3 regions of the Nocardia sp. NPDC050406 genome follow, and region 2 is predicted to be linked to each of the others. Evidence: riboswitches for the same ligand, from Rfam matches in the RefSeq annotation. Region 2 holds a riboswitch; each other region holds the start of a gene.
The links. Region 2 has a riboswitch for cobalamin ahead of ACIBH2_RS19035 (ABC transporter substrate-binding protein). Riboswitches for the same ligand answer to the same signal wherever they lie in the genome.
Positions count from the first base shown of each region.

Region 1: it holds a riboswitch for cobalamin, as region 2 does, so the genes downstream of both, ACIBH2_RS27360 (CbtB-domain containing protein) here and ACIBH2_RS19035 (ABC transporter substrate-binding protein) in region 2, are expected to answer to the same signal.
Region 3: it holds a riboswitch for cobalamin, as region 2 does, so the genes downstream of both, metE (5-methyltetrahydropteroyltriglutamate--homocysteine S-methyltransferase) here and ACIBH2_RS19035 (ABC transporter substrate-binding protein) in region 2, are expected to answer to the same signal.

Region 1 is NZ_JBITIM010000003.1:859,927-869,925, forward strand. Features, by position in the region: gene rlmB (23S rRNA (guanosine(2251)-2'-O)-methyltransferase RlmB) at 1-220, shown strand, start outside; gene ACIBH2_RS27335 (DUF4190 domain-containing protein) at 340-618, shown strand; gene ACIBH2_RS27340 (enoyl-CoA hydratase/isomerase family protein) at 626-1,441, opposite strand; gene ACIBH2_RS27345 (acyl-CoA dehydrogenase family protein) at 1,551-2,723, opposite strand; gene ACIBH2_RS27350 (alpha/beta fold hydrolase) at 2,824-3,570, opposite strand; gene ACIBH2_RS27355 (antibiotic biosynthesis monooxygenase family protein) at 3,635-3,946, shown strand; cobalamin riboswitch at 3,946-4,125, shown strand; gene ACIBH2_RS27360 (CbtB-domain containing protein) at 4,153-4,347, shown strand; gene ACIBH2_RS27365 (CbtA family protein) at 4,338-5,102, shown strand; gene ACIBH2_RS27370 (OsmC family peroxiredoxin) at 5,177-5,620, opposite strand; gene ACIBH2_RS27375 (DMT family transporter) at 5,716-6,036, opposite strand; gene ACIBH2_RS27380 (FMN-dependent NADH-azoreductase) at 6,038-6,685, opposite strand; gene ACIBH2_RS27385 (TetR/AcrR family transcriptional regulator) at 6,787-7,395, shown strand; gene ACIBH2_RS27390 (ABC transporter permease) at 7,405-8,241, opposite strand; gene ACIBH2_RS27395 (ABC transporter ATP-binding protein) at 8,250-9,170, opposite strand; gene ACIBH2_RS27400 (sensor histidine kinase) at 9,298-9,999, shown strand, end outside.
Region 2 is NZ_JBITIM010000002.1:1,263,435-1,273,433, forward strand. Features, by position in the region: gene ACIBH2_RS19015 (YybH family protein) at 1-267, shown strand, start outside; gene ACIBH2_RS19020 (GntR family transcriptional regulator) at 368-733, shown strand; gene ACIBH2_RS19025 (ATP-binding cassette domain-containing protein) at 730-1,617, shown strand; gene ACIBH2_RS19030 (hypothetical protein) at 1,617-2,333, shown strand; cobalamin riboswitch at 2,379-2,507, shown strand; gene ACIBH2_RS19035 (ABC transporter substrate-binding protein) at 2,546-4,141, shown strand; gene ACIBH2_RS19040 (ABC transporter permease) at 4,149-5,123, shown strand; partial or broken gene ACIBH2_RS19045 (ATP-binding cassette domain-containing protein) at 5,156-7,162, shown strand; gene ACIBH2_RS19050 (MFS transporter) at 7,244-8,479, opposite strand; gene ACIBH2_RS19055 (DUF222 domain-containing protein) at 8,633-9,999, shown strand, end outside.
Region 3 is NZ_JBITIM010000001.1:2,080,849-2,090,847, forward strand. Features, by position in the region: gene ACIBH2_RS09945 (GtrA family protein) at 1-43, shown strand, start outside; gene ACIBH2_RS09950 (hypothetical protein) at 329-1,792, shown strand; gene coaD (pantetheine-phosphate adenylyltransferase) at 2,638-3,123, opposite strand; gene ACIBH2_RS09960 (DUF4279 domain-containing protein) at 3,232-3,669, shown strand; gene rsmD (16S rRNA (guanine(966)-N(2))-methyltransferase RsmD) at 3,743-4,309, opposite strand; gene ACIBH2_RS09970 (pyruvate carboxylase) at 4,377-7,781, opposite strand; cobalamin riboswitch at 7,997-8,186, shown strand; gene metE (5-methyltetrahydropteroyltriglutamate--homocysteine S-methyltransferase) at 8,325-9,999, shown strand, end outside.

The sequences.
Region 1 (9,999 bases), on a different contig from region 2:
GGGCCTGGACGCGGGCGGCGACACCACCCTCGACGAATTCGACGGCACCGCACCGACGGTGATCGTGGTCGGCTCCGAGGGCAAGGGGCTGTCTCGACTGGTGCGGGAGAACTGCGACGCGGTGCTCTCCATTCCGATGGCGGGACCGGTCGAATCACTCAATGCCTCCGTGGCCGCGGGCGTCGTGCTCGCCGATATCGCCCGCCAGCGCCGTCGCTGACGCGAATTCGCTGCGCGACAAGGCATTTCGCAGTCGATCGGAAGTGCCGCGGGGGCGCGGCACGCCCGAAGGCACGCGTAAGGCAGCGGTTCGGGCCCTCGCGACCGTAAAATCAGCCGGTGGCCATAGAGCATCAGCCCATCGGTTCGCCGGTCGAGCATCCGCATGCGACGACAGTGCTGTTGCTGGGGACGCTGAGTGTGTTCTGCTGTGGCGCACTGGGTCCGGTGGCCTGGGCGCTGGGGCGGCGGGCGCTGTCGGATATCGAGGCGTCCGGGGGCGCGTACGGTGGCCGCATCCAGGTGGTCGTGGGCTACATCCTCGGCGTCATCGGGACGATCCTGATGATCTTCGTGGCGTTCCTGTTCCTCATGATGCTGATCGGCGGCCGCGCCTGAGGGCGCGTCAGTCCAGTCGCGCCTGATCCCGGTCGGCGAGCTGGTCGCCGGTGTCCCAGGCGGGCCATTCGGTGCTGACGCTGCCGGACCAGACGGGCTGACGGCGATCGCGCAGCGCCTGCATACCCTCACCGCCGTCGGCGCTCTTGCCGACATAGCCGTTGAGATCGGACTCCAGGCGACCCACCGTCTCGGGGGTCATGCCGAGGCCCTCCCAGAGCAGGCGCTTGGAGAGCGCGACCGGCAGCGGGGCCGAGCCGTTGGCGATGTCGTGGGCCACCGCGAGCGCGGTCGGCAGCACCTCGCCGCCGGGCAGGCTGTTGTTGGCCAGACCGATGGCCGCCGCCTCCTCGCCGTCGAAGGTGCGGCCGGTGAGCAGCAGGTCGGCGGCGTTGGCCAGGCCGATGAGGCGCGGCAGGGTCCAGTGCGCGTAGCCGTCGGCGATCGCGCCGCGGCGCACCTGATTCAGGCCGTAGACGGCGTCGCGGGCGAAGTACCGCAGATCGCATTGCAGGGCGAGCTCGAGCCCGATGCCGACGGCATGCCCATTGACCGCCGCGACAACGGGTTTGCGAATCCGGAACGGCGCGGGATCGATGAAACCATTGACCTCCCCCTTGGCGGCGAGATCGGCTCCGGCGCAGAACGCGGGCGGCGTACCCGTGATGACCACGGCCCCGATGGCATCCTCGGTATCGCAGCGACGTAGCGCCGCACCGAGTTCCGCCGCCATCGCCGGAGTCAACGCGTTCTGCTGCGCCGGACGATTCAGCGTGAGAACGGCGACCCCACCGGAGACATCGACGTGCAAGTCCGAACTCATGGCGCGATCCTACTGTGTTGGATTTGCCCTCCGCTGCGCTCCGGGCGGGGTGAGGTTGCGGCGCTTCGGCTGGGGCTTCGCGCGGCGCGGCAACGTGCCGGTGCGGCGATCAGGGGCGCAGGATCTTGCGGCCGATGGCGTACTTGTGCACCTCGGTGGGGCCGTCGTAGAGGCGGAAGGCGCGCATATCGCGGAAGATCATTTCGACGACGGTCTCGTCGCTGATGCCGATGCCGCCGAGCACCTGCACGCAGCGGTCGGCGACCTTGAACAGTTCCTCGGAGACATAGGACTTGGCGATCGAGGATTCGTGGCGCGCCTTCTCGCCTTGGTCCATGAGCCAGCAGGCGTGCCAGATGGTGAGGCGGCACTGGTGCAGCGCGATCTCGTTGTCCGCCAACATGAACGACACGCCCTGGTGTTCGCCGATGGGCTTGCCGAAGGCGGTGCGGGTCTTGGCGTAGTCGATGGCGATGGACTGCGCGCGCTCGGCCGCGCCCAGCCAGCGCATGCAGTGCGTGAGACGGGCGGGGGCCAGGCGCAGCTGGGCGTAGCGCAGCGCCTGTCCGGTCTCGCCGAGCACGGCGTCCTTGGGCAGCACCAGATTGTCGAAGCGCACCACCGCGTGGCCGCCGACGTAATTGCGGTCCATGGTGTTCATGACCCGCTCGATGACGATGCCCGGATTGTCGCCGTCGGTGAGGAACAGCGTCGGCCCGTCGGGCAGGTGCGGGTTGGCGGCCAAGCGCGCCATGATGATCCAGGTCTTCGCGCCGTCGGCGCCGGTGATCAGCCACTTGACGCCGTTGATGGTGAAGTTCTCGCCGTCGAAAGTGGCCTCGGTGGCCAGCTGGTTCGGGTCCGAGCCCGCGCCATTGGGTTCGGTCATGGCGAAGACCGAGCGCTGGTGGCCGTCGACGACCGGCTGGAGGTAGCGCTCGGTCTGTTCCTGATTGGCGACCTTGGAGAGCAGGAGCATATTGCCCTCGTCGGGGGCGGCGCAGTTCATGGCCACCGGACCGAGGGTGGACCAACCGGCCGCCTCGAAGATCACCGCCTGCTCGATGTGCGTCAGCCCGCGCCCACCGAGTTCCACCGGGGCCTGCACGGTCAGCAGCTTCTCGGCCCGGGCCAGCTCGACCAGCTCCTGCCGCAGTTCATCGGTCGGGCCGTGCGCGGTCAGCCGCGGATCGCGCTCGAACGGCACGATCTTGTCGATGACGAACTGCCGTACCCGGTCACGTTCGGCGGCGAGTTCGGCGGGAATCGCGAAGTCGATCATCGTTGGTCACCATTCAGTCTGGGATGCCTGTGTGGCGAGCATACGACGAGCCGCCGAGGAGACTGAAGGCACCCGCCCGCAGAAGGGCGGACGCAATGGTTCAGTGCCGAAGGACGCGGGTCAGGAAGCGCTCGACCTCATCGCGGTAGGCGGCGGGCTGATCGTCGTGCACGAGATGACCGGCATCGGGGACGACGACGTGCCGGGCGTCGGGGTGCACCTCGGCCATCTCCCGCATCTGGCCCGGCGGGGTGATGGTGTGCTCGCCCTCGAGGAGCAGGGCGGGGACCCGGATCGAGCGCCATTCGGACCAGAAGTCGCGACCGCCCCACTCCTCGGAGATATCGCGGAAGGTCTCCACCGAGCCGTGCAGGCGATAGCCGTCGGGGCCGTGGACGAACGAGTCCATGAAATAGCGACCGGCGACCGGGCCGAAGAACTCCAGCATGGCGGTGTCGTCCGAAAAAGGCTGCGGCCAAGCCGAAATCATGGCCGCCCAGTCCGCGGCGGTGCGGCCGCGAAAGTCGGGGGCGATGTCCTCCACCACCAGCGCCCGCACCCGTTCCGGATATGTCGCCGCGAACACCCACCCGTGCAGCCCGCCCATCGAATGTCCGATCACCACCATGGGTTCGACGATCGGCGCGGTCGCCACGGCCAGATCGGCGATGAACGCCTCGGTCGTCAACTCGTCGGGCGCGGGCCGCCCATGCCCCGCCGCGTCGAAGGTGTACACATGCCCGTACCCGCGCAGCCACTCCAGCTGCCGCCGCCACGTCCGAGCGCTGCCCATCAACCCGTGCAGCAGCAGAATCGGTGCGCCACCGCCACCTTCGTCGTACAACACCATCCCGACCCTAGTGCGAAGTCACACAGCCGATACCGCCCAGTCGGCAGGTAGCCTTCGGGCCATGGCAGTCGTGAAGATCAACGCAATCGAAATTCCCGAGGGTGCGGGCCCCGAGCTGGAGAAGCGCTTCGCCGCGCGGGCGCACGCCGTGGAGAACTCCCCGGGCTTCCTGGGTTTCCAGCTGCTCCGTCCGACCGCCGGTGAGAACCGGTACTTCGTTGTGACGCAGTGGGATTCGGAAGCCTCTTTCGAAGCCTGGCGGGACGGTCCGGCGCGGGCCGCGCACGCGGGCGAGGCGCGCAAGCCGGTCGCCACCGGCGCATCGCTGCTGGAGTTCGAGGTCGTGCTCGACGTCGCGGCCAAGAACGCCTGATCACACCCCATGTTGACGGTTGGCCAGCGGGGATGCGACAGTTTTGAATGAACAAGCGATGGTGACGCGGTAACCCGGTGTGAGTCCGGGGCGGTCGCGCCACTGTATTCCTCGCACCGAGCCCGAGTCGGGAAGGTGCCGGAGAGCCAGACACCGGCACCGTCGCACCCAACTCACGGGGACGCGAATTCCCCAAGGAGGACTCGATGGCAATCGTCCACTCCCCCAGCCGTTCCGGCGACGCGCTCAACGCGTGGCTCGTCACGGCAGGAGTCGTACTGCTGGCACTGCTCACCCTGTACCTGGTCGGCTTCGATCAGGGCGCCATCTCGCGCAGCGGGATGTACATGCACGAGCTGATGCACGACGGTCGACACCTGCTGGGCGTGCCGTGCCACTGAGCGGTTCCCCCGAGAAGCTGAGCGGTTCGCTCAAGACGCTGCTCCTGCGCGGCCTGCTGGCCGGTCTCCTCGCGGGCCTGCTGGCGGGCACCGTCGGATTCGTCATCGGCGAACCGAAGATCGAAGCGGCCATCGCCATCGAGGAGGCGGCCCAGGGCGGCCATTCGCACGGCGAGGAGGAAGAACCTCTCGTCAGCCGATCCGGCCAGAAGTTCGGTGAATTCCTCGCGCTCGGCCTGACCGGGCTGGCGCTGGGCGCGCTGTACGCCGCGGCCGCGAATGTGGCGCGGCGGCATACGAATCTGTCGGGGCCGAAGCTGGCGCTCGGCCTGGCCGCGGGCGGCTGGCTCGCCATCACCGCGGTGCCGTTCTTCAAATATCCGGCCAATCCGCCCGCGGTGGGCGACCCGGAGACCATTGCCGACCGCACCTGGTTGTGGGTCGCGGTGGTGCTGCTCGGATTCGCGGCCGTCGGCCTCGCGGTGTACGTGTACAAGCTGTCGCGGGGTCAGCTCGAAACGGTACGCCTGATCGCCGGTATCGCGACCTTCGCGGCGGTGGTGGCCGTGGGCTACGTCGCGCTGCCCGGAATCGACGAGGTGAAGTCCGATTTCCCGGCGAGCCTGCTGTGGCAGTTCCGGGTCAGTTCGCTGACCGTCACCACCACGCTGTGGCTGGGGCTGGGCCTGGCCTTCGCGGCGCTCACCGAATTCGCGGGACGCAGGTCGCCGCGGATCGAAACGGCCGCCGCGTAATACGCGCGGAGACGGGAAGAGGGGCAGTGCCACCACCGGCACTGCCCCTCCGTCGTATTCGGCACCCGCCGCGCTCAGGATTCGAACGAGGCGTCCAGCTCGATATTGTCGACCCCGGCGAGGGCCTTGCTCACCGGGCAGCCCGCCTTGGCGGCGTTCGCGGCGGCCAGGAAGCCGTCGGCGTCCAGACCGGTGGCCCGGCCGATCACCGTGAGCTTGATGTTCGAGATGCGGAAGCCGCCCGCCGGGTCCGGGCCCAGCGTCACGTCGGCGGTGACATCCAGGGACTGCGGGGTGCCGCCCGCCTGGGCGACCTCGTTGGAGAGCGCCATGGCGTAGCAGGAGGAGTGCGCGGCGGCGATCAGCTCTTCCGGGCTGGTGGTGCCGTCGGCATTGTCGGCCGAGCGCTTCGGGAACGAGACGTCGTACTTGCCGACGCCGGAGCTGCTCAGCTCGACCTGGCCCGAGCCGTCCTGCAGACCGCCGGTCCAGGCGGTACGCGCGGTACGTGTTGGCATCACTGTCCTTTCAGGATTCGAAGTCTTACGAGGATCGAACCTACTCCGTTCGAGTGAGCGAATAGTGCGGTCCGGTCAGAGCCGCACGCGGCGGCTCACTCCGGCGTGGTCACCTTGGCAAGCACGATGCCGCCGACTATCAGCGACAATGCCATGATGCGGCCCGCGCTCAGCGGATCCTTCTGCACCACCACACCGAGCGCGATGGCCCCGACCGCGCCGATACCGGTGAAGACGGCGTAGGCGGTGCCCACCGGCAGCGTCTGCATGGCGTAGGAGAGCAGCCACACCGCCACGGCCATGAGCACCAGGCAGATCACGGTGGCCAGCGGACGGGTGAAGTTCTGGGTGGGTTTGATGCTCTGGGACCAGGCGATCTCCACGAGTCCGGCCAAACCCAGGACGAGCCAAGCCATTTCAGTACTCCTTGCCGAGTCGGCGGGCGGTCTCGAGCGCGGCGGCGTAGGAGGCGTCGTGCTGATCGCGCCGGTGCGCGAGCGCCGGATCCTGGCGCGCGTTGGCCAGTTCGGCGGTGATGAAAACGGTGTCCTCGACGGCGAAGTGGCCCGCGAAGAAGTCGCGCAGGAACCGCTCCTGGTAGTCGAACTTCGCCTTGGGGGCGCCGGGCGAATAGGACCCGCCGCGAGCGGTGGCGACCACGAAGCGCTTGGGGACCAACGACATTCGCGGGAAGGTGATCTGGTCCAGCCAGGCTTTGAGGCTGGCCGGGATCGAGTAGTTGTACATCGGAGCGCCGATGAGAACCACCTCGGCGGCGCGCACCTCGGCGAGCAGCGGTTCGACGATCGCCCATGCCGCGCGCTGGGCGGGGGTGCGCGCCAGCTCCGCGAGCCGATCGAGATCGGTTGCGCCCTGGGCGAGTACGCGGTCGCAGAGCTCGGTCCAGGCTTCGTCGATGAAGGGCACCGGCTGCTCGGCGAGGTCGCGGTACCGGTAGTCGCCGTCCGGATGTTCGGCGCGCCACGCGTCCGCGAAGGCGGCGGCGAGTTCACGGCTGAGGGAGGCGCGGCGGGCGCTGGCGTCGAGGTGCAGCAGAGCGGGCATGATTCCTACCTTCGCAAGTGGACATTGTGTCCGGTTCTTCCTTACGATAACCACGAACCGGACATTGTGTCCACTTATTCCGAAAGGCTACGGTGAGCGCTATGAATCCACTGGCCCGCGATCTGCTCGGTGCGGACGGCCCGGCACCGGTCGAACGCGCCGACGCGGCCCGTAATCGGGCCAAGATCCTGGCGGCGGCCGCCGAGCTGTTCGCCGAGCGCGACCCGCGCACGGTGACCATGGACGACATCGCCAAGGCCGCCGGGGTCGGCCGGGGCACGCTCTACCGCCGCTACCCCGATGTCGTCTCCATCGCCGTGGCGCTGCTCGACGAACACGAGCGCGCACTCCAGGAACAGCTGCTGCGCGGTGCGCCACCCCTCGGTCCGGGCGCACCGCCCGCCGCCCGGCTCGCCGCCTTCTACGCCGCCTTCGTCGGCCTGCTGGAGCGGCACGCGAATCTCGTCCTCGGCGCGGAGACCGGCAGCGCCCGTTTCGAGACCGGCGCATACGGCTTCTGGCGCACCCACATTCGAACGTTGCTCGTGGAAGCCGCTGTCCCGGAACCGGATTCGCTCATCGAGCCGCTGCTCGCCCCCGTGGCGGCGGAGGTCTACCTGAACCAGCGGTCACGCGGGCTGACCAACGCCCAGATCATCGACGGACTCACCCGCGTGGCGCACGCCGTACTGGGTGCGCCACGCGGGTGAGAGATCGACCTAGACCAGGTCGCGGCGGCGGATGAGCCAGATCGTGCCGATCGCGAAGGCCAGCGTGTAGGCCGCCAGGACGATCAGGGATTCGTTGCGGCCGAGGATATCCAGGACCCCGGGCGTCGCCGGGCCGTCGTCGGTGCGCATGGAGCCTGCGAGCGATCCGGCCGCGGTGCCGGGCAGATAGTCGGTCACCGGCTCGATCGGATCGAAGACGGCGGCGACACCGCGCAGCAGGTTCTCCACCACCAGCACCCAGACCAGGCCGAGGCCGACCGCCAGCGCCGGACCGCGCGCGATCGCGCCGATCAGCGCGCCCGCCAGCGTCCACATGCCCAGAATCGCCGAACCGGCCAGAATGCCGATCGCGATCTTGCCGAGCGAGGGCAGCGCCAGCGACTGCGATTGCGAGGCGGCGATGAGCACGGCCACCCCGGTATCCACCACGAAGGCCGCGCAGACCAGCGCCACCACCGTCACCGCCAGACTCAGGATCAGGCCGCCGAGGGCCGCGGTGCGCGAAGGCCCCTGTGTCATCACGGTTTTCCAGCTGCCCCAGCCGTAACCGCTGCCGACCGCCAGCGCGCCCAGCACCAGCATGAGCGCGCCGCCGAACATGGCCATGCCCTGCGTGAAGACTTCGGGCACGGCGGCCGGAAGCATCTGTTGCAGGAGCGCTTCGCGCGGCCGTTCGCGCGACGGACCGCTGGCCTCGCCGGTGGTGTACGCCAGATAGTTGAACAGGTAGGCGAAGGTGAGGTTCAACAGAATCCACACGCCGAGCACTATCCAGTAGGCGGGCCACTTGCGCAGCCGCAGGAATTCGGCACGGGTACTTGCCATCAGGGCATTCACGACGTTTGCTCCGTCATCTCGAAAAAGACTTCTTCCAGGGACTTCTCATCGGTGCGCAGCTCGAGCAGATCCGCTCCGGATTCGATGACCGCGCGCGCTACCGCGGGCGCCTTCGCCACACCGGCATCGACTCTGATGCCGGTGGCGGTCAGCAACGCGGACCGGTCACCCACCACCCGGCGCACCGCCGGGAAGGCCGTCTCCAAGGGCTCGGCTCGTACGAAAAGACTTGCCGCGCCGCGCAATTCACGCACCGTGGACTCGGTGAGGAGTTTCCCCCGCGATATGACGCCGACGCGGTCGCACATCTCCTGCACCTCGCTGAGCAGGTGAGACGACAGCACCACGGTGTGCCCGTCGGCGGCGAGTCCGGTGATGAGCTCGCGCATCTCGGCCATTCCGGCCGGATCGAGTCCATTGGTGGGCTCGTCGAGAATCAACATGTCGGGTCGGCCGAGCAGGGCGGCGGCGACGCCGAGCCGCTGCTTCATGCCGAGGGAGTAGGTGCGGAACCTGTCGCCGCCCCGAGCGGCCAGGCCGACGCGGTCGAGCGCCTCCGCCACACCGTCGCGACCGACTCCCCGGTAGCGGGCCAGGACCCGCAGATTGTCGCGGCCGGACAGGTACGGGTAGAAGCCCGGGCCCTCGATGAGAACACCCATGCGGCGCAGGGTTTCCGGCGCACCGGGGCGGCGGCCGAGGACGGTCGCGGTGCCGTCGGTGGGGCGGATGAGGCCCACCAGCATGCGCAGGGTGGTGGTCTTGCCCGCGCCGTTCGGGCCGAGGAAGCCGTAGATCTCGCCGCGGCGCACGGTCATGCTGACGGCGTCCACGGCGGTGTGCGGACCGTAGCGTTTGGTCAGCCGCTCGGTGACGACGGGGTCGCCGGTGCCGCTGTCGAGTACCGAATCGTTCATGGCTCCAAGAATCCGCGTGCGACCTGGGGTGACACATCGGCCGCGGCGCGTGAGACGGCGTACGTATCCAGACGTATTTCGGGCCGAGCACCGGCGTGGGCAGTGCGTATCGGGCTACCGTTCAAGAGTGGGTTCGACAGTGGTGGGCAACGGATCGCCGACACCGGACGTGGCGGCCGAGGTGTCGCCGCTGGCCGCCGCGTGGGCGCGCTGGACGCGACCGGAACTCGCCAGCCGGTGGAATGTGCTGCTCGCGCTGGTGCTGGCCGTCGTGCAGGTGGGCGGCGGGCATGCGGCGAACGCGCACGGTGAGGCGATGCGGGCCCTCGATCCACTCGGCTACGCGCTGCTGCTGGCCGGGCCGCTGTTGCTGCCGCTGCGACGCCGCTATCCGCTGCCGGTGTACTACGCGGTGCTGAGCCTGTGCGTCGCGTACCTGATGATCGGATACGGATACGGGCCGGTGTTCCTGGCCCTGATCTTCGCCTTCCTGTCGGCGGGCGTCACCGGATCACGCTGGTACTCCTACCCTTTCGTGGCCGTCGGCTATCTGCTCATGGTGTGGCCGGTGCCCGAATGGCGCGGCTACACCGGCAATGTGTGGCAGCAGGTCGGCCTGCTGGCCTGGCTCACGGTGCTGGTGTGCCTGGCCGAGGCGCTGCGGCAACGCCGGTCGGTGCTGGTGGCGCGCCAGCAGCGGGCCGAGGCCGCGCTGCGCCAGGAACAGGAACAGCGGGCGCGCGAGGCGGCCGAACGCGAACAGCGCGCCGGTGCGGAGCGGCTCGCCATCGCCCGGGAGCTGCACGATGTTCTCGCACACAGCCTTTCG
Region 2 (9,999 bases):
GTCGCCTTCGCCAATATGCTGCACCTGGATTCGGGGACGCATATCGGCGGCGTCGAGTTGTCGATGTGGGTGCGCGAGACCGTGTGCCTGCGCCGCGTGGACGGCCGGTGGTTGGTTACCCACGAGCACATCTCGATGCCGGTCAGCCCGACCAACTTCCAAGTCTGGTGCGCGAAGTCGAAGGACGCGCCCGCGCGCGGTGGCGGCAGCACCGTGTTCGGACTCGTCCTGCGCGGCCTGCGGGCGCGCGTCACCCGACGACGGTAGCTCCTTGACCGTGGCCGGGGGCTGTTCTATGGTTCATTACATCAGTAATGAACCATAGAACTGGTGCCACGTCAGGTGCGCCCGGATGCGATGGAGTGCCGTGTTCGACAACCGGAGCCCGATCTATCAGCAGATCGCCGACCAGATCCGCACGGACGTACTGCACGGGACGCTTGCGGAGGATGAGCAGATCATGTCCACCAACCAGTACGCGCAGATGTTCCGGATCAATCCGGCCACCGCGGCCAAGGCGTTCGGGGAGCTCGTGGCCGAGGGCGTGATCTACAAGCGACGCGGGGTGGGCATGTTCGTCGCGCCCGGCGCGCGGGAGGCGCTGGCGCGTCAGCGCCGGGAACGGTTCTTCGCGGAAGTGGTGGACCCGATGATCGCGGAGGCTACCGCGCTCGGGCTGCCGCTCACCGAGGTTGTCGCACATATCGAAAGTGCGGGGGAGGAACGGAAATGACCATACGGATCGAATTCGACAAGGTGAGCGTGCGATATCCGCGCAGCGCCGACACGGCCGTGGACGGGGTGACGTTCAGCATGGCCGGACCGGGTATCCACGGTGTGCTCGGCCGCAACGGCGCGGGCAAGACCACACTGCTCTCGGTGCTGGCCGCCTTCCGGAAGCCCAGTGCGGGAAGGGTTTTGCTCGACGGCGAACCGGTGTACGAGAACCCCGCCGCGATGAGCCGCATCTGCCTGATCAGCGGCGGCGGTGACACCGTCGAACACAACTGGCCCGAAGACCGTGTCGCCGACGCGCTCACCATGGCCGCGCTGTTTCGGCCGAACTGGTCGGCCGAGTACGCCGACGAACTGGTGGCGAAGTTCGAACTGGCTCCGCGCAAACGGCTTTCGGAGCTCTCCCGCGGGCAGCGCGCACAACTCGGCTGCGTGCTCGGCCTGGCCTCCCGTGCGCCGGTCACCATTTTCGACGAGACCTACCTGGGCATGGACGCACCCGCGCGGCACCTGTTCTACGACGAACTGTTGCGCGACTACGACTCCCACCCGCGCCTGATCATCCTGTCCACGCACCTCATCGACGAGGTCGCGCCACTGTTGGAGGACGTGGTGATCCTGCACAAGGGTCGGCTGCTGGTACACGACGACGCCGAGACCCTGCGCGGGCGCGGCGCCGCCGTGACCGGCCCGGCCGACCGGGTGGATGCCTTCATCGGCGATCGCACCGTCTTGAGCCTGCGGGAACTCGGTGGCACCAAACGCGCCACGGTGCACGGGGAACCGTGGTCGGAGCAATCCGCGCTGGCGGCGGGTGTGACCGTCGAACCCCTTGCGCTGCAAGAACTTTTCGTTCACCTCACCACCAGAGGAGCCCGGTGATGCGACGCTTCGCGGTAACTCGAAACCTGTGGCACTCCAGCGGACTGGTGATCGTCTGGGCCGGGCTGCTGATCGTGTCCCTGCTGGTGACCGTGGCCGTCAGCTTCTTCCGGGACATCACGATCAGTGGCTGGGGCGTCTTCGTCTTCATCAGCCCCTGGTACATGCTCGGCATGGGCGTCTACGTCACGGCGATCTACCTGCCGATGTACATCGCCCACGGCGTCACCCGACGCCAATGCCTCTCGCAGGCACTGCTTTTCGGCCTGCTGTTGGTCACCGTGGGTGCCGCGCTGGTGACCCTCGGCTTCGGAATCGAACGTGCCGTGTATGCGGTGGCGGATTGGCCGCAAGCCCTGGAGGCGGACGCTTCGGCGTTGTACACCTCCGCCGACCAGTACGGATGGATATTCCTGGGCTTCTGGCTGGGTTTCGCCATCTTCCTCGCGGTGGGCGCGGCCATCGCCGCGGCGTTCTACCGTCGGGCCTGGGGCGGTGTGGGCGGGCTGCTGCTCGTCGTCGCCGGACTGATCCTGATCGTGCCCGCCGGAATGGCGAGCGCGACGAACATCCCGACGAAACGCATACTCGAGCAGTGGGCCGATTCGGTGGGCACCGCCGCCATCCTCACCGCCTGCGTCCTCGCCGCCCTCGCGGCGACCGCGGCCACCTGGGCGCTCGTCCGCGATATGCCGATTCGCCTCGGCAGCAGGTGATTCGCGGGGCCGATCCGGGCCCACTGTAGGGTCTGTACCCGGCGTAGGGAACACCGGTGCGAATCCGGGGCTGTCCCGCAACTGTCACCGGGGAGCTATCCACCGATTTCATGGCCACGACCTGCCCAGGTTGGAAGGCCGGTGGGGTGTGTTGATCCGGGAGCCAGGATACCTGCGCCCGCGGTATCGGGATCACACCCACGAGGATGGCAATGAACAACTACACATCGGATCGGCCGGGATTCGGCCGCCGGACGTTCCTGCGCGGCAGTGCGGGGGCGTTCGGCGCTGTCGTGCTGGGCGGGGCCGGAATAATGACGGGCTGCGGCTCCGACAGCGGCAGGGGCGCCGCACAGGGGCCGCCACGATCGGGCGGGCGCTTGCGCACCGTCATCGCGGGGCGGTCGGCGAGCGCCGATGTGCTCGATCCGCATCAGGCCGGTAGTTCGGCGGGCGGCGCGGTGTCGAAGAACGTGTGGGACAAGCTCGTCGCCTACAACAACGATCTGACGCTGCGCTATCGCCTCGCGGAATCGCTCGAGCCCAATGCCGATGGCAGCCAATGGCGTATCCGGCTGCGGCCGGGCGTGGTCTTCAGCGACGGGAGCCCGCTCACCGCGCGCGATGTGCTGTGGAGCTTCGAGCGCATGCTCGACCCGGCCAAGAAGTCGTCCGGCGATCTTTCCGCGGTGGATATGTCGCGTACTCGCGCCGAGGGCGATCTCGACGTGGTGGTCGCCATGAAAACCCCACTGGCGGACTTCGGTTCGGTATTGGCGGGCTGGTACTGCTACATCGTCAAGGACGGCACCGGCGTGATCGACGGGTCGGTGCTGCCCGTCGGCACCGGACCGTTCGCGCTGCAACGCTGGTCACCGGGTGACCGAACCCTGCTGCGGCGCAACGAGAGATACTGGGACGGCGCCGTACTGCTCGACGAGGTCGAGATCATTCAGATCGCCGAGACCGAGGCGCGCGTGAACGCCTTCCTGTCCGGGGAAGCCGATGTGGTGCACGAGATCTCGTACCTACAGGCCCGAAATCTCGCCGGTGATCCGGACACCACCGTGGTGGTGCCACCGGCCGGGCTCATGGGCGCGTTCCAGATGCGCGTGGACATACCGCCTTTCGACGATGCGCGGGTGCGCCAGGCCATGCGGTTGGCGGTGGACCGGCAGGCCATGGTCGATGCGGTGTACTACGGCTACGCCGAGATCGGCAACGACGTCTACGGCAAGGGCGCGCCGTTCTATCACGACGGCCTGCCGCAGCGCTCCTACGATCCGCAACGGGCGCGCGAGCTGCTGCGCGCGGCGGGCAAAGAGAACTTGACGGTGACGCTGCCCACCGCCGACGGCACGCCGGGCATGCTCGAATCGGCGACGCTCTTCGCCGAACAGGCGAAGGCCGCGGGCATCACCATCCAGCTCGAATCGGTTCCGGCCGACACCTACTTCTCGCAGGTCAGCGGTAAAGCGCCGCTGTCCCATATCGGTTGGTGGAACTACAGTCTCGACTATTTCTACGGCCAGACCATGACGAGCGATTCGCCGAGCAATGGCACCGGCTGGCGGCGGCCGGGATGGGATGCCAAGTTCGCGGCGGCGCGCGCGGCCATGGATCCGGCAAGGCGCGCCGCGCTGTATCGCGAACTCCAGCAAGAGCTGTGGGACGAGGGCGGCTACATCCTGCACAGCTTCGCCAAGCGGCCCGACGCGGCCAAGAACCATGTGGGTGGCGTGCGCGACGGCGTGCCCGGCACCGACGACTGGGCGAACTACGCGACTACCTGGCTGGCCGAGCACTGATCCGATCGTGATCGCCTATATCGCTCGGCGCGTGGGCGCCGGGATCGGTGTGCTGTTCGCTGTCGCACTGATGGTTTTCGTACTGTTCGAGGCGCTGGATTCCGATGCGGCCACGGTGATTCTGTCGCGCCAAGGCAGCGGCGATCCGACCCCCGAACAGCTGGCGGCGCTACGCGCGCAACTGGGTCTGGACCGGCCTGCTCCGGTGCGCTTCCTGGAATGGGTGGTCGACTTCGCGCGGGGCGATTTCGGGAACTCCCTGATTTCGGGTCGGCCCGTGCGCGATGTGTTGCTCGATCGGGCCGCCAACAGCGTCACCCTCGCGGTACTGACTGCCGCCCTGCTGATTCCGGTGGCGCTGGCACTCGGCCTCGTGGCGGGTGCGCGGCCTGGTTCCCGGACCGATCGGGTGATCAGCATGAGTGCGCTGGCGGCGGAATCCATGCCCTCCTTCGTTTTCGGGGTGTTGCTGGTGGCCACGGTGTCGCTGTCGCTGCGGCTGCTGCCCGCCGTATCCCTGCTGCCGACCGGGACGAGTGCGTGGAGCCGTCCGGAGATTCTGGTGCTGCCGGTGACGTGCCTGCTGCTCGGCCTGTGCCCGCACCCGGTGCGTATGGTGCGGGCACAGACGACCGAGGTCATGGCCAGCCCGTACATACGGACCATGCGGCTCAACGGGATTGGTGGGCTGCGGTTGATGGTGCGCCATGTCGCGCCGAATGCGGTGTCGGCGTCGATTCACCCGCTGGCGGGATCGGTGGTCGGTCTGATCGGCGGGGTTGCCGTGGTGGAGACGCTGTTCGCGTTTCCGGGTCTGTCACAGGAATTATTGCGCGCCATCGAATCTCGGGACTTTCCGTTCGTGCAGTCGGCGGCCGTACTGTTGGCGGCCGTCGGTATCGGGATCTACCTCGTCGCGGATCTGCTGACGCTGCTGGTGAGTCCCCGGGCACGGCAGGTGGCGATGGGGGAGAACAGATGAAGGGGCGCGGTCGAATTCGTTCGGTCTGGCTGATGGTCGTGGTGGCGGTACTGCTGCTCGTGGTGGTCGGCCCGCTACTCGCGCCGTATGCGCCGACCGCGCCGACCGGTCCGCCGTATCAGGAGCCCTCGGCGCGGCACCTGCTCGGCACCGATGTTGTTGGGCGGGACGTGCTTTCGCGGGTGCTGCACGGTGGTCTGCCGCTGCTGTCGATCGCGGGGTTGTCGCTGGTCGTCGCCTACACGCTGGGTTTGGCGCTCGGGCTGATCGCCGGGCTGCGCGGGGGATGGGATCGCTGGATCATGCGGCCCGTGGACGCCATCGTCGTGGTGCCCTGGTTTCTGCTGCTCGCCGTGATCGCCACCGCCATGGGAGCCGGGCCCGCCGCCATCGTGGTGACCGCGGCGTTGGCGTCGGTGCCGTGGATCATTCGTATCGTCCGCACCGGCGTCCTCGAACTCACCACCACCGGATACGTGGAATCGGCGCGGGCGAGGGGTGAACCGCTGTGGCGGCTCGCGGTGGTGGAGGTGTTGCCGAATCTGCGGGCCGTGGTCCTCGCCGATGCCGGGGTGCGGATGTCGGCGACCATTTCGCTGGTCGCGGTGAGCGGGTTCCTCGGTCTCGGCATGCGCCCGCCTTCACCCGACTGGGCCTTGATGATCACCGAGAATCGGCCCGGGTTCGGTATGCAGCCGTGGGCGGTGCTGGCACCCGCGTTGCTGATCATGCTGTTGGTGGTGTCGGTGAACATGGTGAGCGACAGGGCGTTTGGGGTTGTTCGCCGGAGCAGGGTGCGTCCCCTGGAGACCGACGCGGCGGTGTCCGGACTGCTGGTCGACAGGCTGACCGTTCGTGATTCTCGCGGAAATGTTGTCCTGGAGGATATTTCGCTGCGTATACCGCAGGGCGACAGCGTGGCCGTGGTCGGTGCGTCGGGTGTGGGGAAGACCACGCTCGCCTTGGCCGCACTCGGCGCGTTGCCGCCTGGCATGGTCGCCTCGGGATCGGTCGGAATCGGTACACCCGGTGATCGGCGCGCGGTCGGCTACGTGCCGCAGGATCCGGCGACCGGACTCAATCCCGCGCTGCGCATCGGTACGGCTATCCGCGAAATGGCAAAGCTGCGAGGGGTTCTCAAGGAGGGTGCGGTCCGCGAGGCATTGCGCCGAGTGGATCTGCCCGCCGATCGAGAGTTCCAGCGGCGATTCCCGCATCAGCTCTCCGGGGGCCAGCAGCAGCGGGTGCTACTGGCCATGGCATTGCTGGGCGACCCCGCGCTGTTGGTTCTCGACGAGCCGACCACAGGATTGGACAGCCGTACTCGGGAGCTCCTGGTCGAGACGCTGGTGCGGATTCGCCGCGAGGCCTCGACCACGCTGTTCGTGATCACGCACGACCTGGCGGCACTGTCCTCGCTCATCGACCATGTGCTGGAACTGGATCGGGGCAGGGTGGTGTCGTACGCACCGTATCGGGAGGGTGCCGCCGATACCGCCGCTGTGGTGCGGAAGCCATGCGCCACGGCGGCGGTACCGGTGCTCGCGGTGCGGGGACTCACCGTGTCGCACAGCCGCCGCGCCGAGCCGGTCGTCGACGACGTGTCGTTCACCCTCCGCCCCGGTGAATGTCTTGCCATTACGGGACGGTCCGGTGCGGGCAAGACAACGCTGGCGCGAGCGCTGGCGGGACTACACAGTCCGGTGCGGGGAGTAGTCGAATTGGACGGTGCCCCAGTGCATCCCCGCGTGGACCGCCGTCCATTCGAACACCGCCGCGCCATTCAGCTGGTCTTCCAAAACCCCGCGACCTCGCTGAACCCCTCGTATCGCATCGACACCCAGGTCGGCCGACCACTACGTCTGCTGCACGGCATGGACAAGAGTGCCGCCGCCCAACAGGCCCGGCAGCTGCTGGACCAGGTCGGCCTGGGCGACGACCTGATCGTCCGCCGCCCCGCCCAGCTATCCGGCGGGCAACAGCAGCGCGCCGCCATCGCCCGAGCTCTCGCCGCGCGACCGCGCATTCTGATCTGCGACGAAATCACCTCCTCCCTCGATAGATTCGCGCAGCAGCGGGTGATCGACCTCCTGGACGAACTGCGGCTCGCCGGGATGGCGCTAATCGTGATCAGCCACCAGAGCCACGTCATCGACCGTCTCGCCGATACCGTGCTCACCCTCGACGCGAGCCGCGGCTCGGTCACGAACGATGAAGACGATGGCGAGCGCCGCGAGGGCGGCCCCGATCAGGCATACGCTGGTGAGGGACGCGCCGCGGGTGAGAGTCGAGGCCGCCAGTAGCGGGGTGGCGCTGATTCCCAATTGGAAGGCGGATACCGTCGTCGCTCCGGCCAGGGTCGGAGCGTCGGCGGCAATCGTGAAGACACGGCCGTACTGGGCTGGGTTGAGTACGAAAGCCGCTGTGCCGAGCAGGAATACGACCGGGACCACCAGCCACGCGTTCCGCATGGTGATCGCCAGAATTAGCGAGAGCAGCACGATGGCGACGGAGCCCGTGAGCAAGGCACGATGCGGATGCTGGTCGGAGATGCGGCCGCCGATGGCGAGCCCGGTGAAGGCCCCGATGCCGAAGAGGGCGAGGACGGCCGGAATCCAGACGTCGGGAATCGCGGTGATCTCGGCGAGCATGGCCGCGAGGTAGTTGAACGTGATCATATAAGCGGCGGTCGTCAAGATCGTGATCGCGAATATGCCCCACAGCAACGGATTTCGCATCGTAGCCAGCTCGCGCTTCACGCTGGGGCGTTCCTCCGAAGGCGAGGTCGCGGGCAGCCCGAGCAGACACCCGACAATCCCGGCCAGGGTCAACACCACAACCGCCCAGAAGCCGCCACGCCACTGCGTGAAGTGACTCAACAGCGTCCCGACCGGACCGCCCACCACCATGGCAATACTCAAGCCGCTCACCACAACTCCGGAAGCGCGTGCCTTGCGATCCGGGCTCACCAGCCTGATCGCCGTCACCGCCGCGACCGCGAAGAACCCCGCATAAGCGAGACCGGAAACGAACCGAGTGAGCAAGAGGACCTGGTAATCGCCCACAAGACCGACGGCAACGCTGGCGGCGAACACCGCTTGCGTGGCAACCAGAGCGGTACGTGGCGGCCAGTGCAAACTGAGTACCGCGAACGGTGGGCCGCCCAACACGACGCCCAGCGCGAACGCAGTGATCAGCATGCCCGCTGACGAAAGCGAGATATCGAGATCCGCTGCCACATGCGGCAACACACCCGCCAAGAGGAACTCGGCCGTCCCCATGGCGAACAGGCAGAAGCTCAGCAGATAGACGCCAACGGGCAAACGGTTGTCCGTTGTGCTTGTTTTCGTATCCAAGTGGATCACCTCCGCTACGGAGCATCGGAGGTCGTCGGCGAGGACGACGAAAAACGTTGCCGTTTCCGGGAATCGGACATCAACGATTTGAAGATCCTTAGATCAGAAATATTTCCTGCACTGGCACAGCGAATTTCGCGATAGAATAGTGCCATGAATTCGGGTGGGGAAATCAACAAGAAGGGCGCGGAAGCCATTTTGGCCGACCTCGACGCCCTTCTCGATTCTCTGCTCGACACCCCGACCGCCATTATGTCCGATGATGAATTCATCGACCACATGCGCGAATTCGAAGCCTTCGCCCGCAAAGTCGCCGTCGTACAACACCGCTTCGCGCAAGCGGTCGCCGACCGCGGCCTCGCCCAGCGGTACGGATTCAGCCCCACCGCCGGAGTGCGCAGCTTCCTCGTGGAGACGTTGAATCTGTCCAGGGGCGATGCGGCGGCGCGGGCGAACGCGGCCGAGCATCTGGATGATCGCCGGTTCAGCCCGAACGGGTACCTGCCGCCCGCGTTGCCGTTGACCGCGGCCGCGCAAGCCGCGGGCGAGGTGTCGGCCGACCATGTGCGCGTGATCATCTCGGTGATGGACCGCATCCCCGCCAGTGTCGAGCAGCAGTCGCGGACCGAGGCCGAGGAGCGGCTGGTCGAGTCCGCGCGCGTGTGCACGCCCGATGGATTGAAGAAGGTCGGCGCGCGCATCCTCGCGTTCCTCGACCCCGACGGCAAGTTGACCTCCGACCGGGATCGGGCGCGGATGCGCTCGCTGGTGCGCAGCACGCAGCGCATCGACGGGATGATCGAATTCAAGGGCCTGTTCAACCCCGAAGCAACGGCGTTTCTCGACACCATGTTGGCGAAGTGGGCGCGTCCAGGGATGTGCAATCCCGAGGATCCCGACAGTCCGATGGTGGCCGATCCCGATGGGGACGACCGCAGTCTCGTCGAGGCGGCCGCGGCGCGCGACACGCGGTCGCAGGCGCAGCGCAATCACGACGCGCTGTTGGCTTACCTCAAGCACGGCGGCCCGGAAACGCTTGGCAAGCATCGTGGTATCCCCGTGAGTGTCGTGCTCACGATGACCGTCGAGGATGTGGAGAAGGCATCCGGGTGCGCCACGACCGCGACCGGCGGCACGGTGCCGATGAAGACGGCGTTGGAGATGGCCGAGGGCAGCATTCCGACGTTGATGGTGTTCGACCACACGCAGAACAAGCCGCTGCACCTCGCGCCCGGCGTGCGCCTGGCGAACAAATGGCAGCGACTCGCGCGGATCGCGACCGATCGTGGCTGCACGCGTCCGGGTTGTTCGGCCCCGGCGACGATGTGCCAGATGCACCACGTCCTCGGCTTCGCCCAGGGCGGCTTGACCCACATCGAAAACCTCACGTTGGCGTGCGATCAATGCCATGGACGGATCACCGGCACCGCAGCAGGATGGGAAACCGAAGTCCTCGACCACAATTCGGACCATCCCGGCAGAGTGGGGTGGCGAGCCCCCGCGCATGTGGACCCGACCGG
Region 3 (9,999 bases), on a different contig from region 2:
AGGCACCCTCCGCTTCCTCACCCTGCGCCTCTGGGTCTTCTGACCCTCTGTCCTTCGGTCCCGCACCACGCGAACGTGGTGCGGGACCTAGTTTTTGGTGCGGGAAGTCGCAGGGTGCGAAGAAGGGAACCCACCCCCACCGTGGCGCGTCCAAGGAAGTAAGCGAATAACGCCTATCCCCTTGGAGGACAGCCATGAAGCGTTGTGCGAGTCGCCGAATCATCTGGCGCGGCAGCGCAACCCCCAGACCCCGTCTCCGCCCCACCACCACACCCCACACCTGCACCCGCCGCCACATCGCCCGCGACCCCGGCCCCCAGGCCACCGAATGACCACCGACGAGCGGCCGATAGCGCCGCGCAGCATTGCGGCCCGTGACCCGCGCGGCGGCGATACGGCGGACCCGACAGAAGCGATGGCGATCGGATCAGAGCAACGCGTCACCACCCACGACGAACCCCCTGGGCGCAAGCGCGGCGACGCGGCCGCGGCTACCAAAGCGCGGATCGTGATCGCAGCGGAGCAAGACGTCACCACCCCGGACGCACCCTCGGGGCGCGAGCGGGGCGACGCGGCCGCAGCTACCACAGCGCCAATGGTGATCGCAGCGGCGCAAAAGGTCCCCATCCGCGACGCACCCTCGGGGCGCGAGCGTGGTGATGCGGCCGCGGCTACAGCGGTACCGATGCGAGGCGCGGCGGGGGCGACCGCCCGCAACACTTCCTCGGTAGGCGACCGCCCCGATGCGGTGGATGTAGCCGCGGCGCCGAACTCACCACATGTCTCTGCTGACCGCGCAACGGATTCGAATGTCGCCGCCTGCGGCGGGCCGGTGCGGCGGCGGCAGGAGATGGTGCGGGGTGGGGTGAGTGATGAGGAGATTCGGCGGCTGTGTGCGGGTGGGGCGTGGCGGCGGGTGCGGCGGGGGTTGTACGCGGATCGGGCGGCGTTCGCCGATTTGGGCGTGGCGCAGCGGCATCGGTTGTTGGTGGCGGGGGTGGTGCCGGGGTTGTCGGTGGAGGCGATCGTCAGCCATCAGTCGGCTGCGGTGCTGTATGGGGCGCCGGTGTGGTCGTCGGAGTTGGAGCGGGTGTGCGTGACGCGGAATCGGCGTGGGGGTGGGCGGATTCGGACGGATGTGAAGGTGCATTGCGCGCCCGTGGACGCCGTCGCGGAGGTGGATGGGTTGGCGGTGACCACACCGGCGCGCACGATTGTCGATCTCGCGCGCACGCTGCCGTTCGAGGCGGCGGTGGTGGCGGGCGATGCCATCGCGCGGGGGTTCGGGGTCACCGCCGTGGATTTGGCGGCGGAGTTGGGTACGGCGAAGCGGCGGCACGGGTGCACCATGGCGCACCGGGTGGCGGCGTTTCTCGATCCGCATTGCGCGCGGGTCGGGGAGTCGCGCAGCCGGGTCATGTTCCGGCGGCTCGGGGTGCCGGTGCCGCAGTGGCGCGGCGAGGTGTTCGGCCCGGACGGGCAGCGGGCCGGTCTGGTCGACTGCTACTTCGGCGACACCGGAGTCGTCGGCCTCTTCGATGACCGCCGCCACCAACGGCAGCGGCTCTCCACCCTCTGCGATGCGGTGCGCGCCGACCTGCGCCGCGAAGAAGCCCTGCGCGCCTTGGGATTCCAGGTGGTGCGCTGGACCGACGACGACATCACCTCCCTCGAGGTCGGCGCCCGCGTCCGCGACGCCGTCCAACGCGCCCGCCGCAACCCGCCGCCCACCGGATACCTCCGCCAGGCCGCACTCCCCACCCCGCGCCCACTGACCATCCGGAAGCTATAACTGGCGTATAGGACTCCGGCCGCCGGTCCGCCGACGGCCGGTCGGTGGGGGCGCGAAAAACCGCAGACTTTCGCGCCCCCACTTCTCCAAGCAAGCACCACGTCTCCCGGTGACCCGGTGGTACGCCTCATGTTCCAGGCGCTACGCACCGCATCTCTCGACGGTGCGGCCGACGGCCCCGGCTAGCACGCCCCTGCCCAGGCGATACGCCCACGGGTCAGGTTCTTCGCCCGCCCTCGGTGATGCGGCGGACGGCTCCGGGTAGCACGCCCCGTCCAGGTGATACGCCCACGGGTCAGGTTCCTCGCCCGCATCTCGATGGTGTGCGGACGACTCCGGGTGATACGGCCTTGTCCGGGTGGTGCGCCCACGGCTCGGTTACCGCGTGCCACGGCTCCGGTGGCAGCGCGTCGCAGCTCCGGTGGCAGCGCGTCGCGGCACCGGTGGCAGCGCGCCACGGCACCGGCTACTGCGCGTCGCAGGTCCGGTTACTGCGCGCTGCGGCTCGGAGGCCCGTGTCTGTGGGTCTTACGCCCCTACTTGCCTGGGCAGAAGAAGCCGGGGATGTCGCCTGGCTCGAATGACTGTCAGGGTGGGCGTCGAACGTGTTGCGCTAAAGGGAGATTGCCATGTTCGACCCCACCTTCCCGCAAGGTCCGACCAACCCCTGGGAGTTGTTCCGGTATTGGTTGGCCATTCTTGGTAGCACGGTGACCGGTAGTGCCAGCGGGAGTTGATCGGGGGTTGGTCTGAGCGGACGAAATCGTGCCTCGGACGGCGAAATTCGCCCTCGGGGGGCGATGTGCGACCGCTCAGGCCAAACCCTCGAACCGATAGCCCTAGCCTCAGCCTCGACGCTCGGCGATCTTCGCCAGCAGCTGCTTGTGCACCACATCCGGCAGCAGATCCGCGATATCCCCACCCAGGGTCGCGACTTCCTTGAGCAGCGAACTCGACACGAAGCTGTAAGCCGGATTGGTGGCGATGAAGTACGTCTCGACTCCGGCGAGCTTGCGGTTCATCTGCGCCATCTGCAATTCGTGTCCGAGGTCGGTCGCATCGCGCAACCCCTTGACCATGGCGGTGATCCCCTCTTGCTTGGCGAAGTCCACCGTCAACCCCTGCCAGCACGCCACCCGCACATTCGGCAGATGCGAGGTGGTCTCCCGCACCAACTCCATCCGCTCGTCGATCGTGAACATGCCCTGCTTGTTGGGGTTCACACCGACGGTGACCACGATTTCGTCGAACTGCGCCGCCGCCCGCGCGATCACATCGAGGTGCCCATTGTGTACCGGGTCGAACGAGCCCGGGCAGATTGCTCCAGCCATGTGGCGACGCTAGCAGGACCGCACCGGCCGCGCCCCTGCGGGACGCCGGAGGCCGAACCGCCGAAAACCATGCGACCGGGCACAATGCGCTGTTCTAGGCTGCCAGGCATGCCGGTCAGTCAGTACGCCTACTTCGCACTCATGAGCGAGCACACCTCGGCGGAGACGATCGCCGCCGAGGTGGATCTCGCTCCGGACGAGGTGTGGGTGCGCGGCAGTCGGCGCACCGAGCCTCGGGTGGTCCCGCGCATCCACGCGTGGAAGCTCGTGTGCCTCGATTCGGGGCTGCGGGTCGACGAGCAGATCGAGCGGATCGTCGACAGGCTGCGGCCGCGCACGGAGCGGATCGCCACCTGCGCGCGGCGGCTCGAGGCCGAAGGTGGTTGGGCGACACTCAATGTCGTCCGGTCCTTCGGGGACCCGGATGATCGCGCGCCCACCGATGCGCCCAATCTCTTCGGGTGGCACCTGAACCGCGAGGTCATGGAGTTCCTCCTCGCGGTCGGCGCGGAGCTCGACGTCGACGAATACGACCTGAGCGAATAGCCCCGCCGAACCAGGACCCTGCCGAACCAGGACCCCGCTGAACCAGGGCCCACTGAGCTAGGACTCAGCTGAGCTAGGACTCCGACGAGTACTCGGCCAAGTCGATGCGAGTTTCTCCGTACGTGCGCGACTTCAGGGCGTAATAGCCTGCGGGCCAGAACAGTTCGGGCGAGCGGCTGGAGCGTTCCACGACGATCAGCGCGTCCTCGGCGAGCCAGCCGTGCTCGGCCAGGGCGGCGAGGTCCGCGATGACCTGGGTGACGTCGAGATCGTAGGGCGGGTCGGAGAACACCAGATCGTAAGGGCCACCGGACGGCCCGCCCGCGAGCACCGAGGCCACGGCGCCGGGCCGCAATTCGGCTCCGGGCAACCCCAGATCACCGATATTGCCGCGAATCACCGCGGCGGCCTTGCGGTCCGATTCGACGAGCAGCGCGCGGGACGCGCCGCGGGACAAGGCTTCCAGCCCCAGCGCGCCCGAGCCCGCGTACAGGTCGACCACACGCAGGCCGTCGAAGTCCAGCCGGGCGGCGAGCACCGAGAACAGCGCCTCCCGCACCCGGTCGGAGGTCGGCCGCGTACCGGCGGGCGGGACGCGCAGTCGCCGCCCGCCAGCCGTGCCAGCGACAATGCGCGTCATCGCCGCGCCCTCCGAATCCGCTGCGCCCCCGCCGATTCCACGCGAGGGGCCGACCGCGTACCGGCGTTCACTCGGCCGCGGCCTCGGTGAGGCTCATATCGATCAGCAGGTCGCCGCCCTCGACCTGCTGCACCTTGCTGATGGCAACACGTTTCACCACTCCCCCGCGCGGGGCGGTGATGGCGGCCTCCATCTTCATGGCCTCGATGGTGCCGATGGTGTCGCCCGCGGCGATCGAGTCGCCCTCGCCGACGGCCAGGGTGACCACACCGGCGAAGGGCGCCGCGATATGCCCAGGACTGGTCTTGTCGGCCTTCTCGGCGGCGGGCACCTCACTGGCGATGGAGCGGTCGCGGACCGCGACGGGCCGCAATTGCCCGTTGAGGATGCACATGACCGTGCGCATACCGCGCTCGTCGGGCTCGGAGATGGCCTCCAGGCCGATGAGCAGGGTGACGCCCTTCTCCAGCTGGACGCGATGCTCCTCGTCGTGGCGCAGACCGTAGAAGAACTGGTTGGCCGAGAGCCCGGTGGTGTCGCCGTACTTCTCGCGGTGGGCGAGGAATTCGGCGGTGGGGCCGGGGAAGAGCAACCGGTTGAGGGTGGCGCGGCGCTGCTCGGAGGTGCCGTTGAGTCCGGCCTCGTCCTCGGCGGTGAGCTGGGTTTCGGGCTTGGCCGGTCCGCGTCCGGCCAGCGCGCGGCTGCGGAAGGGTTCGGGCCAGCCGCCCGCCGGGGTGCCGAGTTCGCCACGCAGGAAACCGATCACGGAATCGGGAATGTCGTAGCGTCCGGGATCGGAGGCGAAGTCCTCGACATCGACCCCGCTGCCGACCAGCGCGAGAGCGAGGTCACCGACCACCTTAGACGACGGCGTGACCTTGACCAGTCGACCCAGCATCCGGTCTGCCGCAGCGTATTTCGCCTCGACCTCCTCGAACTGGTCGCCGAGGCCCAAGGCGATGGCCTGCTGGCGCAGGTTCGACAGCTGACCGCCCGGAATCTCGTGGTGGTACACGCGCCCGGTCGGCCCCGGCAGTCCGGATTCGAAGGGCGCGTACACCTTCCGCAGCGCCTCCCAGTACGGCTCGAGGTCGCACACGTTCTGCAGGTTCAACCCGGTGTCGTAGGGCGAATTGGCCGCCGCCGCGACGATGGCCGAGAGCGCGGGCTGAGAGGTGGTGCCCGCCATCGGAGCCGACGCGCCGTCGACGGCGTCCGCCCCCGCCTGCCACGCCGCGAGGTAGGTGGCCAGCTGCCCGCCCGGGGTGTCGTGGGTGTGCACGTGCACCGGCAGATCGAATTCCCGGCGCAGCGCCCCGACCAGCGTCGCGGCGGCCGGAGCGCGCAGCAGCCCGGCCATGTCCTTGATGCCGATGATGTGCGCCCCGGCGTCGACGATCTCCTCGGCGAGCTTGAGGTAGTAGTCGAGCGTGTAGAGGTTCTCGTCCGGATTGGACAGGTCGCCGGTGTAGCTCATGGCGACTTCCGCTACGGCGGTACCGGTTTCGCGCACCGCGTCGATGGCGGGCCGCATCTGGTCGACGTTGTTGAGCGCGTCGAAGATGCGGAAGATGTCGATGCCGGTCGCGGTGGCCTCGGAAACGAATGCGCGCGTGACCTTTTCGGGGTACGGCGTGTAGCCGACGGTATTGCGCCCGCGCAGCAGCATCTGCAGGTTGATGTTCGGCACCGCCTCGCGCAGCGCAGCGAGCCGCTCCCACGGATCCTCGTAGAGGAACCGCAAAGCGACGTCATATGTTGCGCCGCCCCAACATTCGATGGACAGCAGTTCCGGCGTCATGCGCGCCACATGCCCCGCGACATCGAGCAGGCCATTGGTCCGCACCCGCGTCGCCAGCAGCGACTGGTGCGCGTCGCGGAAGGTGGTGTCGGTGACCGCGACCCCCGGCCGCTTGCGCAGCCACTCCGCGAACCCCTCCGGCCCCAGCTCCAGCAGCGTCTGCCGCGATCCGGCGGGCGGCGGCACGGTCATATCGAGGGCGGGCAGCTTGTCGTGCGGGTACACCTTGGTGGGCCGCTGTCCGTGCGGCTTGTTCACGGTGACATCGGCCAGATACCGCAGGATCTTGGTGCCGCGGTCGGCGGAGGAGCGCAGCGTCAGCAGCTGCGGCCGCTCGTCGATGAACGAGGTGGTGACCTTGCCCGCCCGGAAGTCCGGATCGTCGAGCACGGCCAGCAGGAACGGGATATTGGTCGTCACGCCGCGAATGCGGAACTCCGCCACCGCCCGCCGCGCCCGTGCGATGGCGACGGAGAAATCGCGCCCTCGGCAGGTGAGCTTCACCAGCATGGAGTCGAAGTAGGCCCCGACCTCGGCCCCGACATTCGCGCCGCCGTCGAGGCGCACGCCCGCGCCGCCCGGCGAGCGGTAGCCGGTGATCCGTCCGGTATCGGGCCGGAAGCCATTGGCCGGATCCTCGGTGGTGATGCGGCATTGCAGCGCCGCACCGCGAATGGTGATCGAATCCTGGCTCAGCCCAAGGTCTTCCAGCGATTCCCCGGCGGCGATGCGCATCTGCGCCTGAACCAGGTCCACATCGGTGATCTCCTCGGTCACCGTGTGCTCCACCTGGATTCGCGGGTTCATCTCGATGAACACGTGCTTGCCGCGTTCGTCGAGCAGGAACTCCACGGTGCCCGCGCACGAGTACCCGATCTCCTTGGCGAAGGCCACGGCATCGGCGCAGATACGGTCGCGCAGTGCGGGATCCAGGTTCGGGGCGGGCGCGAGTTCGATGACCTTCTGATGCCGCCGCTGCAGCGAGCAGTCGCGCTCGTAGAGGTGGATCACATTGCCGTGCTGGTCGGCGAGGATCTGCACCTCGATATGGCGGGGGTTCACCACCGCCTGCTCGAGGAAGACCGTCGGATCGCCGAAGGCCGATTCGGCCTCGCGCGCGGCGGCCTCGATGGATTCGCGCAGCTGCCCCCGGTCGTCCACCTTGCGCATACCGCGACCGCCGCCACCGGCGACGGCCTTGACGAAGACCGGGAACTCCATGTCCTCGGCCGCCGCCATGAGCGCGTCCACATCGGCGGAGGGTTCGCTCGAGTTCAGCACCGGCAGTCCGGCGGCCTTCGCGGCGGCGATCGCCCGGGCCTTGTTACCGGTCAGCTCCAGCACCTGCGAGGACGGTCCGATGAAGGTGATGCCCTCGTCCGCGCAGGCCGACGCGAGGTCCGGATTCTCGGAAAGAAAACCGTAACCCGGGTAGACAGCGTCGACCCCGGCACTCTTGGCCGCGGTGATGATCTCCTCGATCGACAGATACGCCCGTACCGGATGCCCCGGCGTGCCGATCTGATACGCCTCGTCCGCCTTCAACCGGTGCACCGAGTTGCGGTCCTCGTACGGAAAGACAGCGACCGTGCCGATGCCGAGTTCGTATGCCGCGCGGAATGCGCGAATGGCGATCTCGCCGCGGTTGGCGACCAGGACTTTGGAGAACATTCGCCTAAGGTACCTGCTCCCCGGACAGCCTTCGGTCACGATGTCCGGTTCGCAGGAATCTTCACAACGGGGGTTGGCTGAATTGCGAAGATGTGTTCACGCGGACGACACATGGGCCCTCCGACCCCGCCTCGTGAACGGTGGCTATCGGTCGGCGATATGCTCTGTGGCGCAGTCGGTTCGCCGGACGGGAGCCCCCAGTCGGCGTCGAAACCGGATACTCACAGCCCGTGAGTTCCTCCGGTGAGAGGGAACCCGGTGAGAATCCGGGACTGTCCCGCAGCGGTATACGGGAACGACCGCCGTCATGAGCACTGGGCACACCTGGGAAGCGACGGCCAGTAGGTCGGCCGATGAGGCCGGAGCCCGCGAGTCCGAAGACCTGCCGACCGTGCCGGATACGCCGTATCCGGCGGCCTCCGCCTCGTGGATTGGGCGACGGACCGCACGTGTACTCGGCATGCCTTGGTTTCGGCGTGCACGCGGCACGGCTGTTCGCACCCGCGGCGGTGGCCAGTGGCTCTGGAGCACTGGAGAACACCTGTGACCGCAACACCCACCCCTTTCACCGCGACGGTGCTCGGTACGCCGCGTATCGGGCCGCGCCGGGAACTCAAGCGCGCCATCGAGTCCTATTGGGTCGGGCGCATCGACGCCGAGGCACTGCACGCCGTCGGGCGGGAGCTGCGAACGGCGCAGCTGAACGCCTTGCGCTCCGCCGGATTGGATTCGATTCCGGTCGGAACCTTCTCGTACTACGACCAGATGCTCGACACCGCCGTCATGGTCGGCGCACTGCCGCCGCGCGTGGCCGGGATCGAGGACCCCTTGGACCGCTATTTCGCGGCGGCGCGCGGCACCGATACCGTCGCGCCGCTGGAGATGACCAAGTGGTTCGACACGAACTACCACTACCTCGTGCCGGAGATCGGAGCCGAGACCGCGTTCTCGCTGCATCCGGAGAAATTGCTGGCCGAGCTGCGCGAAGCCCGTGAGCTCGATATTCCCGCGAGGCCGGTGGTGATCGGACCGCTGACCTTCCTGAAGCTCGCCAAGGGTGTCGGTGTCGATCCGCTGCGGCGACTCGACGACCTGCTGCCCCTCTACCGCGACCTGCTGCGGCAGTTGGCCGAGGTGGGCGCGCAGTGGGTGCAGATCGATGAACCGGTGCTGGTCACCGATCTCACACCCGACGAGCTGGCCTTGGTCGGCAATACCTATCGGGAACTGGCCTCGGTGCCGGACCGCCCGGCCCTGCTCGTCGCCACCTACTTCGGGCGGCCCGGCCCGGCACTGCCGGTGCTGGCCTCCACGCCGGTCGAGGCGATCGCGCTGGACTTCACCGCCGGAACGACCGTGGACGATGTGGTCGGCGTCGCTGCGCTGCGCGACAAACTGGTGGTGGCCGGAGTCGTGGAGGGCCGCAATATCTGGCGCACCGATCCGGACCACGCCCTGTCCACCCTCGCCACGTTGTTGGGAAGCACCGGCGCACTCGTGGTCTCGACCTCGTGCTCGCTGCTGCACGTGCCGTACTCGCTGACCGCCGAACCGGACCTGGATCCGGCGCTGCGGTCGTGGCTGGCCTTCGGCGACGAGAAGGTCACCGAGGTGCGGGTGCTGGCCACCGCCGTGCACTCCGGAACCGAGGGCGTCGCCGACGAATTGGCCGTCGCCCGTGCGGCTTTGGCGAGCCGGGCCGCCGACGCCCGGTTGCGCGACGACACCGTCCGCGCCCGCCTGGCCGCCCTCGGCCCGGAGGCCACCCGCCGCGCCCCCGCCGCGGAACGCGCTGCCCTGCAACGGGATCGGCTGAACCTCCCCTTGCTACCGACCACCACCATCGGCTCCTTCCCGCAGACCCCCGCCATCCGCCGGGACCGGGCGGCACTGCGCAAGGGCGACATCACCCCCGCCCAATACCAGGAGCGCATGCGCGCCGAGATCGCCGAAGTGATAGCGCTGCAGGAGAAGTTGGGCCTCGACGTGCTCGTGCACGGCGAGCCCGAGCGCAACGACATGGTGCAGTACTTCGCCGAACAGCTCGACGGCTTCGCCGCCACCGCGAACGGCTGGGTGCAGTCCTACGGCACCCGCTGCGTGCGCCCGCCGATTCTCTACGGCGATGTGGCGCGGCCCGAGCCGATGACCATCGAGTGGATCGAGTACGCGCAGTCGCTCACCGACAAGCCGGTCAAGGGCATGCTCACCGGGCCGG